Regions from separate parts of the Mesorhizobium sp. M1078 genome, predicted to be linked through region 1. Evidence: riboswitches for the same ligand, from Rfam matches in the RefSeq annotation. Region 1 holds a riboswitch; the other holds the start of a gene.
The links. Region 1 has a riboswitch for cobalamin ahead of NKH38_RS07895 (DUF1636 family protein). Riboswitches for the same ligand answer to the same signal wherever they lie in the genome.

Region 2: linked by a shared signal. The riboswitch ahead of NKH38_RS20470 (aromatic ring-hydroxylating oxygenase subunit alpha) and the one ahead of NKH38_RS07895 (DUF1636 family protein) in region 1 are both predicted to bind cobalamin.

What each region holds. Positions count from the first base shown of each region.
Region 1 covers NZ_JAMYMP010000004.1:27,658-35,216, forward strand. Annotated here, with positions in the region: gene cobN (cobaltochelatase subunit CobN) at 1-2,870, opposite strand, end outside; gene cobW (cobalamin biosynthesis protein CobW) at 2,889-3,941, opposite strand; gene NKH38_RS07895 (DUF1636 family protein) at 3,944-4,372, opposite strand; cobalamin riboswitch at 4,411-4,615, opposite strand; gene NKH38_RS07900 (winged helix-turn-helix domain-containing protein) at 4,645-5,847, opposite strand; gene NKH38_RS07905 (NADH-quinone oxidoreductase subunit A) at 6,176-6,541, shown strand; gene NKH38_RS07910 (NuoB/complex I 20 kDa subunit family protein) at 6,532-7,113, shown strand; gene NKH38_RS07915 (NADH-quinone oxidoreductase subunit C) at 7,118-7,559, shown strand, end outside.
Region 2 covers NZ_JAMYMP010000015.1:132,230-139,788, reverse strand. Annotated here, with positions in the region: gene NKH38_RS20500 (carbohydrate ABC transporter permease) at 1-511, shown strand, start outside; gene bglA (beta-galactosidase BglA) at 517-2,181, shown strand; gene NKH38_RS20490 (ABC transporter ATP-binding protein) at 2,248-3,360, shown strand; gene NKH38_RS20485 (DUF680 domain-containing protein) at 3,434-3,667, opposite strand; gene NKH38_RS20480 (DUF680 domain-containing protein) at 3,739-3,942, opposite strand; gene NKH38_RS20475 (DUF680 domain-containing protein) at 4,008-4,214, opposite strand; cobalamin riboswitch at 4,714-4,915, shown strand; gene NKH38_RS20470 (aromatic ring-hydroxylating oxygenase subunit alpha) at 5,033-6,280, shown strand; gene NKH38_RS20465 (FAD-binding oxidoreductase) at 6,318-7,418, shown strand.

The DNA.
Region 1 (7,559 bases):
GCGTCGATCAGCGCGATCTGGGTCGGGAACATGTCGCGGAACAGACCCGAAATCCGCCAGGTGACATCGACGCGCGGGCGACCGAGCGTGGCCGGCGGCAGCACTTCGATGCCGGTGATGCGGCCGGTGGCCGAATCCCATTGCGGCCGGCAGCCCATCAGCGCCAGGCCTTGCGCGATCTCCTCGCCGCCGGTGCGCAGCGAGGCCGAGCCCCAGAGGTCGATGACCAGCGAGCGCGGCCAGTCGCCATGCGACTGCATATAGCCGCGCACGACTTCTTCTGCCGCCGCCTTTCCCAGATCGTAGGCGGTCGGCGTCGGCATGGTGCGCGGGTCGGAGGTGAACAGGTTGCGGCCGGTGGGCAGCACGTCGGAGCGGCCACGCGCCGGTGCGCCCGCCGGACCCGCCTTGATGTGACGGCCGTCGAGCGCGGCAAGAAGTGCTGCCTTCTCGGCTTCGGCACTTTGCCGGCGCACGGCGTCGGGTTCGTCGTCGGGCGCGCGGCCGTAAATGTGCAGGCCGTCCTTGATGGCGAAATCCTTGAGGTCGCAGAGCCAGGCATCGATGCGGCGCAGCGCCTCGTCGGGCGCATCGGTTTGGGCGACACCTGCTTCGGAGGCGAGGCCGTTCTTTTGCGCGGTGTCGACGATCAGCTTGGCCAGACGATCGCGGCGGCGGCGGTCGAGGCCGTCGGCCTGGGCATATTCGTCGACGAGGCGTTCGAGCCTGTGCTGCCCTTCGTCGAGGCCGGCACCGGTCAGCGGCGGCGGCAGATGGCCAAGCGTGACGGCGGCGATACGCCGCTTCGCCTGCGCCGCTTCGCCGGGATTGGAGACGATGAAGGGGTAAATGACGGGCAACGAGCCGGTGACGATCTCGGGGAAGCAGTTTTGTGAGAGCGCTACCGTCTTGCCGGGCAGCCATTCCAGCGTGCCATGAGCGCCGACATGGATGAGAGCATGGATGCGGAGCGATTTGCGCAGCCACAGGCCGAAGGCGATGAGGTTGTGGCGGGGAGGGAGCGTCGGGTCGTGGTAATCGGCGCGGCGGTGGGCCGAGCGGCCACGGTCGGGGGCGAGAGCGACAGTGATGTTGCCGAAGGTGGCGGCGCGGAAGGGGAAGCCGCTCTTACCCTCCCCCTTGTGGGGAGGGTGGCCCGCAGGGCCGGGTTGGGGTGGTGCACCGCTACCCCCACCCCGTTTCGCGCCATCCGCTTCGCGAATGTCGCGAACCGACCCTCCCCACAAGGGGGAGGGTGAAGGGGCGCCCCATGCCGCCTCGACTGCAGCCAGTGCGTCAGCCGGCAAATCCTTTGAGAAGTCCAGATACTCCTCCAACCCCAGCCCATCGCCTCTCCGCTCCAACGGGTCCAGCAACTCACGCGGCGTTTGCGGAATCCCTTCAACGCGATAGCCCTGCTCCTTCAGGTCATGCAGCATGGCCAGCACGCTGGACGGCACATCCAGGCCCACTGCATAGCCAGTGCGGCCGGGCGCGCTCGGATAGTCCGGAATGAGGATCGCCAACTTACGCGTCGCGCGGGGCGTCTGCTGCAGCTTGATGAACGCCGCGACACGCTCCGCCACTTGCGCCACGCGATCCGGTTCCGGCCGGTTTGCAAAGGCGCGGTGGCCGAGTGCCGGGTCGGTTTCGCTCTCGCCCTTGAAGGAAATCGCGCCGGCCAGGATGCGGCCGTCGAGTTCGGGCAGCACGACATGCATGGCAAGGTCGGCGGGCGCCAGGCCGCGCTGGTTGTTGTCCCAGACGTCGCGGCGGGTGGTGGCGACGATGACCTGGAAGACAGGCACGCCGGCGCGGTCGAACAGGGTTTCGACGCCGGGTTCGGCGCCGGAAGCGAAGGCGGTTGCGGTGATGATGGCGGCGGGGTTGAGTGCGGCCAGCGCGGTTCCGACGAAGGCCAGGGAGGTCGGGTCTTTGAGGCTGGAGACGAAGATCGGGACCGGTCTCATGCCGCGTTGGCGCAGTGCATCAAAAAGCGCATCGATTGGCGCGACATCGGCGGCCAGCAGCATTGAGCGGTAGAAGAGGATGGGGATGATGGGAGAGTTGATGTTGTCTGCGCCGAGTTCCCGCCCACCCCCCTCTGTCCTGCCGGACATCTCCCCCGGAAGGGGGGAGATTGTGCTCTCATAAATGTTTTCGCCAATCGCAGACCTTGCGGAGATCTCCAAAGGAGCAGGAGAGGAGCCGCCTTTGGTGACGGCTGATCTCCCCCCTTGCGGGGGAGATGTCCGGCAGGACAGAGGGGGGTGTGAAGGAACGCCGACATCGGCCAAATCCAACTTGCCTACGACGCCGCGGCCTGGCTCGTAGTAGCCAGCTTTCGGCACGCTGACCGGCTCAGCCGCCGCCACATCGGACCCAGCCAACCCCGCTAGCCGCTGCATCAGTGCTGCCATATTCTCCGGTCCGCCCTCGCGGAAATAGCCAAGCAGGCCGTCCAACTCCTCGCGCGGCAGCGTCGAGGCTTCGATCAGCCTGAAATCCTCGTCGTGGCTTTCACCCGGCAGCAGTGCCAGCTTGATGCCGTTCGCACGGGCAGTCGCGGCAAGCTGGTCGCAGCCATAGCGCCACCAGTCGTAGCCGCCGAGGATGCGCACCAAAATCACCTTGGCGTGGCGGGCGACGCTGTCGATCCAGAGGTCCACGGACATGGGATGGCGCAGGTCGCGCAGCGCCGCCAGCCGCATCGACGGCAGGCGGACGGCATCGGCCTTCCAGGCCGCCGCGAGGCCGGCGAGGTCGCTGTCGGTGAAGGACAGCACCACGATATCCGCCGGCGTCTGCCCGAGATCGACGGGCTCGGCGAGATCGTCGAGCGAGGCGGAGGTCGTGGTGAGTATGTGCATCGCGGCTCGTGCCTGAGATCAGCCGGCGAGTATACGCTCGATCGCCGGGCGGTTCAGCCCCTTCAGGCCAATGACGACGAGACGCGAGCGGCGATCGTCTTCGGTCGTCCAGGCGCGGTCATAATAATGGTTGACGCGTCGGCCGACGGCCTGCAGCAAAAGCCGCATCGGCTTGCCGCCGACATCGACGAAGCCTTTCACGCGCAGAACATTCTCTTCCTCGGCCACCGTAGCGACGCGCCTGGCCAGTTCGTCCGGATTGGTGATCGAGGGGATGTCGACGATGAAGGTGTCGAAATCGTCATGCTCGTGGTCGAAGGCGCCGTCATGGTGCGACTTGCGGTTCTCGATGTCGTCTTCGACGGCGAGACCGAGGCCAAGCAGCACCGACGGGTCGACCTTGCCATGCGCGGTCGGCACGATTTTTACCGCGCGGGCGGAATGCTCATTGATGATGGTGTTGGCGCGGGCCGAACCGGCTGAATCCATCAAATCGCTCTTCGACAGGATGATCAAATCGGCGCAGGCGATCTGGTCTTCGAAGACTTCTTCGACGGGGTCGTCATGGTCGAGCGTCTCGTCCTGGACACGCTGCGCCTGAAGCGCGTCCATGTCGTTGGCGACGCGTCCCTCGGCCAGCGCCGGGCCGTCTACCACGGCGATGACACCGTCGACCGTCACCCGGCTCTTCACGCTCGGCCACTGGAACGCCTGGACCAGCGGCTTGGGCAGAGCGAGGCCCGAGGTCTCGATCAGGATGTGGTCGACCCTCGGCGTCAGTGCGAGGATTTTGTCGAGGGCGGGCACGAAATCGTCGGCGACTGTACAGCAGATGCAGCCATTGGCCAGTTCGACGATGTTTTCCTCGGGGCAAGTGTCGATGCCGCACCCTTTGAGAATCTCGCCGTCGATGCCGATGTCGCCGAACTCGTTGACGATGATGGCAATGCGCTTGCCCCCGGCGTTTTCCAGGAGATGGCGGACCAGCGTCGTCTTGCCGGCGCCGAGAAAGCCGGTGACGACGGTGCAGGGAACACGGGAGAGATTGCCGGTCGGGTTTGAAACGTTCATCGTCAGTCCTTCAGCATATCGAGGGGTGGGATGCGGGCAACGAGGCCGCGCTTGAGGCTATCGGGCCGGCCGCGCCACGGGATGAGACCGTCGGTCGAAGTCGCGAAGAGCTTTGCGCCGGTGACGAGATCGGCGCCGCTGGTTGCGGCCAGATCGCCGAAGACATAGCTCCAGCAGCCATCACGCAGGATCGCGGCGCTGAGGCGGCGCTTGCAATTGCCGAGACATTCGGCGGTGCGGACGCGGATGTTGTCATCGGCTGCGGCGAGGCGCGTGTCGTCGGCCAGCAGTTCGCCGGCGCGGGGGTGAGCGTCTGAGCCGGTTTCATCGCGGCATGAGGCGCAGACGATGACGGTCACGCCAGCCAACGCGTCGCTATTGGCAGACGAAACATCCGCTGTGCCAGCCGAAAAACTGCTGTTCTGGTCCAAAAACCGTGCTCCTTGCCCGGAAACCCGCCAGGCGATCGGATACTTTGTCTCAGACGGCAGGTCTCCTGGCTCGCGGGTCATCGCCTTGGTTAGCCGCCTTCCCGGTGTTACCCAGTGGCTTTCGGCCTTGGCTCTTCGCTTACAGTTGCGGGGACAGCCGCGGATTTGGGATTTTCGTCCCGCACCGCATTCCCTCTTGGCCCTTGCCGTTGCGGGCAGGGGACCGTCTGGAGCGGATTTAGGCTGTTGCGGGGAGTTGTGTCAACGCACTGCTACGACATGGCGATGTCGACCAGGGGTTTCCCCAGATTGCCGGCCGGCGCCACTTCGATGCGCTCAAGGCCAAGCCAGCCCTGCATCTGCTTCAATTCCTCGAACAGCTCTGCGGCAGTTTCCGGCGGTGCGCCTGCTTCGGCGTAGGCGGCGTGGACGCGTAAGACACTCGCAGGCCGGTCGGCCTTGAGATCGACGCGGGCGACGATCCGGTCGCCGAGCAGGAAGGGCAGCACGTAGTAGCCATATTGGCGCTTTTCGGCCGGCGTGTAGATCTCGATGCGGTAGTGGAAATCGAACAGGCGCTCGGTGCGCGAGCGCTCGAAGACCACCGGATCGAAGGGCGCCAGTAGCGCGCGGGCCTCGATCTTTCGCGGCAGACGGGCGTCCTTATAGAGGTAAGCCGGCTTGTCCCAGCCTTCGACGCGCACCGGCAGCAGTTCGCCCAACTCGACCAGTTCCTCCAGCCGGCCCTTCATATCGGCCGGCGACAGGCGGAAATAGTCGCGCAGGTGACCCGACGTCGCGATGCCGTGGGCGCGGGCGGAAATGCGCAGCAATTCGCGGTGCGCGTCCTCGGCCGCCGGCACCGGCAGGTCGAGGATCGCCTGCGGCAGCACGCGCTCGGGCAGGTCGTAGAAACGCTCGAAGCCACGGCGGTGCGCCGTGGTGATGCGTCCGGCCCAGAAGAGCCATTCGAAGGCGTGCTTGGCGTGGCTCCAGCCCCACCAGCCGCCCGAACCTTTCTGGCCCTCCAGTGCCGAAGCGGCAATCGGGCCGCGCTCGGCGACCGCGCGGTAGATCTCTTCGATATAGGCGGCGTGCTCGCGGCCCCATTTGGCGAGGCCCAGATACATTTCGTCGCCGCTTTCAGCGCGCTGCATGCGCCAGCGCATCAGTGGGTAGGTCTCGACCGGCAGGAACGAGGCCTCATGCGCCCAGTACTCGAACACGGTGCGCTTGCGGGTGATTGCGGCATTGTCGAGCAGGGTGAGCGGGTAGGGGCCAAGGCGCGAATAGAGCGGCATATAGTGGGCGCGCACCACGGCGCTGACGGAATCGATCTGCAGCAGGCCGGTGCGCGACAGCACGCGGGCGAGGTGGCGGCGATCGGGCGTGCCGACCGGGCGGGGATCGAGAAATCCTTGCGCGGCGAGCGCGATGCGCCTGGCCGTCGGGAGTGAGATATTGTCCTTCGTCAAAGTGTCTTGCCTCGAACCATTTTTCCCGACTTTAGCCGGCGATTCCGGTCATGCTAGCAGGCAAATGGCGGGAGATGTGTCAGGAGACAAAAGTGGAGTGAAAGATGAAGGAAATCAAACAGGAGGAGATCGGACCAGTTTTTCCCGGCCTGCCGTCCAGCACTGTCTTTTGAACAAGGTTTGACTTGCTTCGCTGAAAGCCCTGCGCTAACCCTCGCCGCGTTGCAGCAAAGGCACCTAAAACGGTTCAGCGGTTAAACTGTCGCGCTTCCGCATTAGGGTTGGTTGCTGTAATCAAAGTGGATTGGCCGCCAACGGAAAGCCGAGCATGAACGTACTCCTCAGTTCATACCTGCCCATCGTCCTCTTCATCGCCGTGGCCGCAGTTGTAGGCTTGGCGCTTATCATCGCGCCGTTCCTGGTGGCTTATCGCAATCCCGATCCGGAGAAGCTTTCCGCCTACGAGTGCGGGTTCAACTCGTTCGACGATGCCCGGATGAAATTCGACATCCGCTTCTACCTGGTGTCGATCCTGTTCATCATCTTCGATCTGGAAGTGGCCTTCCTGTTTCCGTGGGCGGTGTCGTTCTCGAAGATCGGCATGCTCGGTTTCTGGTCGATGATGGTGTTTTTGGCGGTGCTGACCATCGGCTTTGCCTATGAATGGAAAAAAGGAGCGCTGGAATGGGATTGAACGACAGTTCCGGAACGCTCGTCGCGCCGAAGCCCAAAGGCCTGATCGACCCCAATACCGGACGTCCGGTCGGTTCCGACGATCCGTTCTTCCTCGAGATCAACAATGAACTGGCCGACAAGGGTTTTCTGGTCACCTCGACCGAGGCGCTGATCACCTGGGCACGCAGCGGCTCGCTGATGTTCATGACCTTCGGTCTCGCCTGCTGTGCCGTCGAGATGATCCACACCTCGATGCCGCGCTATGATTCTGAAAGGTTTGGCGTGGCTCCTCGCGCGTCGCCGCGCCAGTCCGACATCATGATCGTGGCGGGAACGCTGACCAACAAGATGGCCCCGGCTTTGCGCAAGGTCTACGACCAGATGCCGGAGCCGCGCTACGTCATCTCGATGGGCTCCTGCGCCAATGGCGGCGGCTATTATCACTATTCCTATTCGGTGGTGCGCGGCTGCGACCGCATCGTGCCGGTCGACATCTATGTGCCCGGCTGCCCGCCAAGCGCCGAAGCGCTGCTCTACGGCATTCTTCTCCTGCAGAAGAAGATCCGCCGCACCGGCACGATCGAACGGTAGACCCATGGCCGCATCCCTGAGCGAACTGTCGACCTATCTCGGCGAAAAGCTGCCGGGCCGCGTCACCGATGCAGTGCTTGCCTATGGCGAACTGACGATCTCGGTTGCTACAGACAATCTGATCGAGGTGACAAGCTTCCTGCGTGACGATTCGGGCTGCCAGTTCATTTCGATCATCGATATCTGCGGCGCCGACTACCCGTCGCGCGTCAAGCGTTTCGATGTCGTCTATCATCTGCTGTCGCCGAAGCAGAATTTGCGCATCCGCATCAAGGTGCAGGCCGACGAAGAGACGCTGGTGCCGTCGCTCACCGCTGTCTATCCCGGCGCCGACTGGTATGAGCGCGAAGCCTACGATCTCTATGGCGTGCTGTTCTCCGGCCATCCGGACCTGCGCCGTATCCTCACGGATTACGGCTTCGAGGGCCATCCCCTGCGCAAGGACT
Region 2 (7,559 bases), on a different contig from region 1:
GGTCGTGCCGCTGCAGATGTCCTTGATCCCGCTTTTGAAGATCTACAACGGCGTCGGCATCTTCTTCGGTGTGCCGTCGAAAACCTATCTCGGCATCTGGCTGGCGCATACCGGCTTCGGCCTGCCCTTCGCCATCTATCTCCTGCGCAGCTATATTGCCGGCCTGCCGCGCGAGATCATGGAATCGGCGCGCATAGATGGCGCCAGCGATTTCGAAATCTTCGTCAAGATCGTGCTGCCGCTGTCCTTCCCGGTGCTGGCGTCCTTTGCAATCTTCCAGTTCCTGTGGGTGTGGAACGATTTGTTGGTGGCAATGGTTTTCCTCGGTACCGAAGGGGACCAGATCGTGCTGACCGCGAAGCTCAACGCGCTGCTCGGCTCGCGCGGCGGCGACTGGGAAATCCTGACGACATCGGCCTTCGTCACCATTATCGTGCCGCTGATCGTGTTCTTCTCGCTGCAGCGCTATTTCGTCCGCGGGCTGCTGGCCGGCTCGGTCAAAGGAGGTTGAGACTTATGCAAGCCGCTTTGAAGGCGACCTCGAAGCCCGATCTCGCCGTCGATCGCGACTGGTGGCGGGGCGCGGTGATCTACCAGATCTATCCGCGCTCCTATCAGGACTCCAATGGCGACGGCATCGGCGACCTCAAGGGCATCATCCGCAGGCTGCCCTACATCGCCTCGCTCGGCGTCGACGCCATCTGGATTTCGCCCTTCTTCAAGTCGCCGATGAAGGATTTCGGCTACGACGTCTCGGACTATTGCGACGTCGACCCGATGTTCGGGACGCTCGCCGATTTCGACGCGCTGGTTGCGGAAGCCCATCACCTCGGCCTCAAGGTGATGATCGACGAGGTGCTGTCGCACACCGCCGACAACCATCCATGGTTCAAGGAGAGCCGCGCCAGCCGTAGCAATCCCAAGGCCGACTGGTATGTCTGGGCCGACGCCAGGCCGGACGGCACGCCGCCCAACAACTGGCTGTCGATCTTCGGCGGCTCGGCCTGGCAGTGGGACACCAGCCGCCAGCAATATTATCTGCATAATTTCCTGTCCGAGCAGCCGGACCTCAACTTCCACAATCTGGAAGTCCAGGACGCGCTGCTCGACGTCACCCGCTTCTGGCTGGAGCGCGGCGTCGACGGCTTCCGCCTCGACACCATCAATTTCTACTTCCACAGCCAGGGGCTGGAGAACAATCCGCCGCTGCCGCCCGAAGAGCGCAACGACCAGACAGCACCTGCGGTCAATCCCTACAACTACCAGGACCATATCTACGACAAGAGCCGGCCGGAAAACCTTGCCTTCCTCGAACGGTTCCGGGCGCTGCTCGACGAATATCCGGCGGCCGCCGCGGTCGGCGAAGTCGGCGATTCGCAGCGTGGGCTGGAAGTGGTCGCCGCCTACACCGCCGGCGGCAAACGCGTCCACATGTGCTATTCCTTCGATTTCCTGGCGCCGGAAAAGATCAGCGCCGCCAAGGTGCGCCAGGTGCTGGAAGCCTTCGGCAAGGTCGCCAGCGACGGCTGGTCGTGCTGGGCCTTTTCCAACCACGACGTGATGCGTCCGGCCTCGCGCTGGGCCGCCGACGAGGCCGACCCGGCCGCCTATCTGAAGGTTATCTCGGCGCTGCTGATGTCGCTGCGCGGTTCGGTCTGCCTCTATCAGGGAGAGGAGCTTGGGCTGGGCGAAGCCGAGTTGCAGTTCGAGGATCTGCAGGACCCCTACGGCATTCGCTTCTGGCCCGAATTCAAGGGCCGCGACGGCTGCCGCACGCCGATGGTGTGGGATGCAACCGCCAGCAATGCCGGCTTTTCGACGGCCAAGCCCTGGCTGCCGGTGCCGGGCAAGCACTTGTCGCAAGCGGTCAATGTTCAGCAGGGCGACGCGGCCTCGCTGCTCGAGCACTACCGGCGCTTTCTCGGTTTCCGCCGCCAGCATCCGGCCCTGGCCAAAGGCGACATCGAGTTCATCGAAAGCGAGGGCGACACCGTCGCCTTCACCCGCCGTGAGGGCAATGAGCAGATCGTCTGCGTCTTCAATCTGGCCAGCAAGCCGGCCGAGGTCGATCTCGGTGGTCAGGCGTTGCTGCCATTGGCCGGGCACGGTTTTTCGGGACAATCCGGCACAGGTTCCATCCGCCTCGGCGGCTACGGCGCCTGGTTCGGGCGCATCGACTGAGTTTTTGACGAAACTGGATTTTTTGAGGAAATCCAGGTTCTCTAGGGAAATCACTGGGAGGAAATTATGGCCGATGTCACGCTGAGACAGGTGAAGAAATCATACGGCAATCTGCACATTCTCCACGGCATCGACCTCGACATAAAGTCGGGCGAGTTCATCGTCTTCGTCGGCCCGTCGGGTTGCGGCAAGTCGACCTTGCTGCGGTCCATCGCCGGGCTTGAGGAGATCACCTCCGGCGAGCTGAAGATCGCCGGCGAGGTGGTGAACGACGTGCCGCCTTCCAAGCGCGGCATTGCCATGGTGTTCCAGTCCTATGCGCTCTATCCGCACATGACCGTCTACGACAACATGGCCTTCTCGATGAAGATCGGCAAGGAAAGCAAGGCCGAGATCGACAAGCGGGTGCGGCAGGCCGCCGAAATCCTGCAGCTGACCAAATATCTCGACCGCCTGCCCAAGGCGATGTCGGGCGGCCAGCGCCAGCGTGTCGCCATCGGTCGCGCCATCGTGCGCAATCCGAAAGTGTTCCTGTTCGACGAGCCGCTGTCGAATCTCGACGCGGCGCTGCGCGTCGCGACCCGCATCGAGATCGCCAAGCTCAAGGAATCGATGCCTGCCACGACCATGATCTACGTCACCCACGATCAGGTCGAAGCGATGACGCTCGCCGACCGCATCGTCGTGCTGAAGGATGGCCATATCGAGCAGGTCGGCACGCCGATGGACCTCTACAAGAAGCCCGGCAATCTGTTCGTTGCCCAGTTCATCGGCTCGCCGGCCATGAACATCCTGCCGGCGACAATCGACAGGACGGGCAACCCGACAATCGTCAGCCATGTCGGCGGCCGCAAGGCAACGGTGCCGATCGCAACGCCGGCGTCAGCAAAGGGTGCGGCAGTCAGCTTCGGCGTGCGGCCGGAGGATCTGTCGGCCGCCACCGGCGCGGAATATCTTTTCGAGGGCGTGGTGGACTATGTCGAGCAACTCGGCGAGGTGCAGCTTGTCTATGTCGATATCGGCCGCGCTGACCTGCCGTTGGTGACCAAGCTGCCCGGCAATGTCGAGGTCAAGCGCGGGGCAAAGCTGCGACTGACCGCGGATGCCGGGGACCTGCACATCTTCGACGCCGATGGGCACTCCTTCTCGCTCAAGCCGGTGGAAGTGAAGGCGGCTTGAGATAGCTGCGTCGTACAGGCATGAAAAAAGAGCGGCGGGCCAGGCCCGCCGCTCTTTTTTTAAGCTTCGGCTGTTAGTTGTTGCCGAACCGATCCCTGTCGCTGCTCTGAGGAACGAACTTCTGTTGGTCGTTCGACGAGTTCAGCAGCTTGTAGACCGCCGAGTTGGTGCCGGTCGACGAAGTGCGGGTGGTGTCGACGGCAGCGGCCGGCTGGTTGGCGCCTTCGGAGCCATAATTGTCGCTGCCGGCAAAGGCAGCGCTCGAAACAGCCAGAACGGCTGCGGTGGCAAGAACGATCTTCTTCATTTTAGTCTCCTGAATTTTTCTGATGCCGCCAGCTGCAGCAGATAAGCCCGCCACGTGCTGGAAACCGGCTTTTAGCGGCCGAAAAGGTTACGGTCGGCACCGTGGGCAGGCGCCTGCTCGGCTGGAGCCGACTTCTCAACCGAAGCCGTATGGCCACTATCGGTCGACGTAATCGCAGGCTGGTTGGCGCCGTTCGAACCGTAGTTGTCGCTGCCGGCGAAAGCGCTGCCGGAGATGGCCAAAACGGCGGCGGCAGCAAGGATGATCTTTTTCATTTCAATACTCCTGAATTTTTTGAGATCCCAAGAAGGGCGGGATAGCTGCCCTTCTTTGGTCGGGATCAGCGATTGCCGTAGAGGTCGCGGTCGGCGCCCTGAACGACAGGCTGCTTGTCAGCGTGCGCCGGCTTCTGAATGGAAGCCGTATACGAGCTGTCGACCGAGACGGCTGGCTGGTTCGCACCATTGGAACCGTAATTGTCGCTACCGGCGAAGGCGCTGCCGGTGATCGCCAAAACGGCTGCGGCAGTGAAGATGATCTTTTTCATTTTTAGGACTCCAGTTTGTCTGTCCGTCTAGCGGCGTGTCTTGGGAGGAATTCGCGTCGTTCGGACAGCCCCGATGTGGGAAAGCCATAGGCTGGTTTCCAATCACGAAGTTGTTCCATGTGGACCACGGTCCTGCACCTTGAAATTGTGCCAGAAAGTTCCTCTATGGTCATTTGTCGCATTGTTTTCAGTCGCTTATGCCGAACCGAGTGGTTCGCTCCGGTGTCGGTTTCCGGGCCGTCGTTCACACCGTCCTGCACGCATTGTCAACAGAAACGAACCGTTCGGTTCGATTAGAGATTGCTAATAGTAACTTTTCGATACCGTTGAGCCCTTTTTGCCCCCGATCGAACTGGATCCGCAGCGATTCGAAACGGCGATGATGGCCTCGCAAGAAACGTCTCAGCTCTTTGACCGGCGGCGGGGGGCGTATGCCGCGCGTGTCGCGCCGCATGGATATGATGTCGCTTTCATGCCGACGTCGCGATCGCTGCCGTGATTAGATGATCGCATCTCAGGTGCCGCTTCGTGACGACGCAGCGGAGAATTGGGAAGCCGGTCAGAATCCGGCGCTGCCCCCGCAACGGTGGTGGAGTTCAAGTCGCAACGGGAGACCACTGGGCAAGAGCCTGGGAAGGTGTCGCGATGGTCCGCAAGGACAACTCCAGAGCCCGGAAACCAGCCCGAGATGCCTAGACTCGACTGATCGCGGTGGGCGGTCAAGAGGTGGATAGTGCATGTCCGGAGCCACGCCGGCCTGCGTCCGATCCTTCCTCCATCACCACCAAGTTCAGTCCTTAAACCACGAGGACAGAACTATGGATACGCGCAACGACATGCTGAGGCTCCTGAACGGCCGCAAGCAAGGCTTTTCGCTGGAACAGCCCTTCTACACCGACCCGGACTATTTCAAGCTCGACATGGAGCTCATCTGGTATCGCGACTGGCTGTTCATCGGCCATGATTGCGAACTGCCGAAGCCCGGCAGCTATATCACCGTGCAGATCGGCGATTATCCGGTGGTGCTGGTCCGCGACCAGAAGGGCAACATCAACGCCTTTCACAATTCCTGCCGCCATCGCGGCAGCCGTGTCTGCAACACTGAGAAGGGCATGGCGGCAAAGCTTGTCTGCCCCTATCACCAGTGGACCTACGAGCTTGACGGCCGGCTGCTGTTTGCCCGCCAGATGGCCGACGGTTTCGACAAGAGCCAGTTCGGCCTGAAGCCCGTCGCCTGCGAGAGCGTCGGCGGCTACATCTTCATCTGCCTGGCGAAAGAACCTGCCGACTTTGCGCCGATGCGCGCCATGATAGAGCCCTACCTCAAGCCGCACCGGCTGAATGAAGCCAAGGTCGCCTTCGAGAGCACCATCATCGAGAAGGGCAACTGGAAGCTGGTCTGGGAAAACAACCGCGAATGCTATCACTGCGCCGGCAATCATCCAGAGCTGTGCAAGACATTCCCCGAAGCGCCGACGGTGACCGGCGTGCAGGGCGCCGACAGCGATCCGGAGATGCTGGCGCACTGGGCGAAATGCGAGGCGGCGGGCCTGCCGAGCAAGTTCCGCATCGATCCGGCCGGGCAATACCGCGCCACCCGCGCGCCGCTGCTGCGCGATGCCGTCAGCTACACGATGTCCGGAAAGCGCGCGGTGACGAAGAACCTGTCCGACACTCTTGCCGCCGACCGCATCGGCACCTTGATGCACTACCACTATCCGACGACTTGGAACCACATACTGATCGACCATGCGGTCACCTTCCGGGTGCTGCCGATCAGCGCCACCGAAACCGCGGTGACGACCAAGTGGCTGGTGCACAAGGATGCGGTCGAGGGGGTCGACTACAACCTTGAGGAGCTCACCCATGTCTGGACCGAGACCAACGACCAGGACCGCCGCATCGTCGAGGAAAACGCCTTCGGCATCCTGTCTCCGGCCTATGAGCCCGGCCCCTATTCGGAGCTGCACGAGGGCGGCGTGATCCAGTTCGTCGAATGGTACGCGGCCTTCATCGGCCCGCGCCTTGCCGAAGGTGGCAGGCCGGCGCTGCGCAGCGTCGCGTGAGCTGGAGCAGGCGAAGAAGGACCGGAGGATGAATGCGATGACGGATCTTGGGCTCTATCGCCATCTCGACCAGATGGCGCCCTGGAACGATAGGCTGCAGGTGCTGGAAGTGATCGGCGTCAGCGACGAGGCGCCTGACGTCAAGACCTTCACCTTCCGCTCCGACAACCAGACCTGGTTCCGCTACAAGCCGGGCCAGTTCCTGACGCTGGAACTGCCGACACCGGACGGGCCGCTGATGCGCACCTATACGCTGTCGTCGTCGCCATCGCGGCCGTTTTCGATCGCGGTGACAGTGAAGGCGCAACCGGGCAGCATCGGCACGCGCTGGATGTTCGACCATCTGGTGCCCGGTTCGCATGTCAAGGCCTACGGACCGGCCGGCGACTTCTCGTTGCACAGCCACCCGGCGGCCAAATACCTGTTCATTTCCGCCGGCTCCGGCGTGACGCCGATGATGTCGATGCTGCGCTGGCTGAACGACTGCGCGCCATGGACCGATGTCGGTTTCGTCAACTGCGCGCGGCGTGCCGAAGAGATCATCTTCCGCAAGGAACTCGAACTGCTCGGCGGCCATATGCCCGGCCTGTCGCTCGGCTTCATGATCGAGGAACGTTCCAGCCGCGAGGGCTGGTACGGTCATATGGGGCGCATCGACGCGATCCGGCTGCCCTTGCTGGCTCCGGATTTCCGCGAGCGCGAAATCTTCTGCTGCGGCCCCGATCCGTTCATGCGCGCCGTGCGCGGCATGCTGGATGCCGCCGGCTTCGACATGACGAAATACCATCAGGAGAGCTTTGCCGCGCCTGTGGTGGAGGAAATTCCGGCGCCGTTTGCCTCCCCGGTCGAGGACGGCATCGCTGCACCTGTCGAAGCCGTGACGCCGATCCGCTTCTCGCTTTCGGAGGTCGATGCCGGCTGCGTCGCCGGCCAGACCGTGCTACAGACAGCGCGCAGCTCGGGCGTGCGGATTCCCGCCGCCTGCGAGTTCGGCCTGTGCGGCACCTGCAAGGTGAAGAAGGTCTCCGGCGAAGTCGAGATGAGCCACAATGGCGGCATCCTCGACCACGAGATCGATGACGGTTTTATCCTTGCCTGCTGCTCGAAACCATTGTCGGCGCTCGAAATCGAGGCTTGAGCCGGTCGACTTCGCCGCAACGGTCACCGACGCAGGCGTTGTGTTCGCGGGTCTTTGTCTTGCCAAGCATAGGCCGAGTGATTTAGACGCACTTAGGAAGGGCTGGCAGACCGTGAAACTGGCGCATCCCTTCATGGGCGC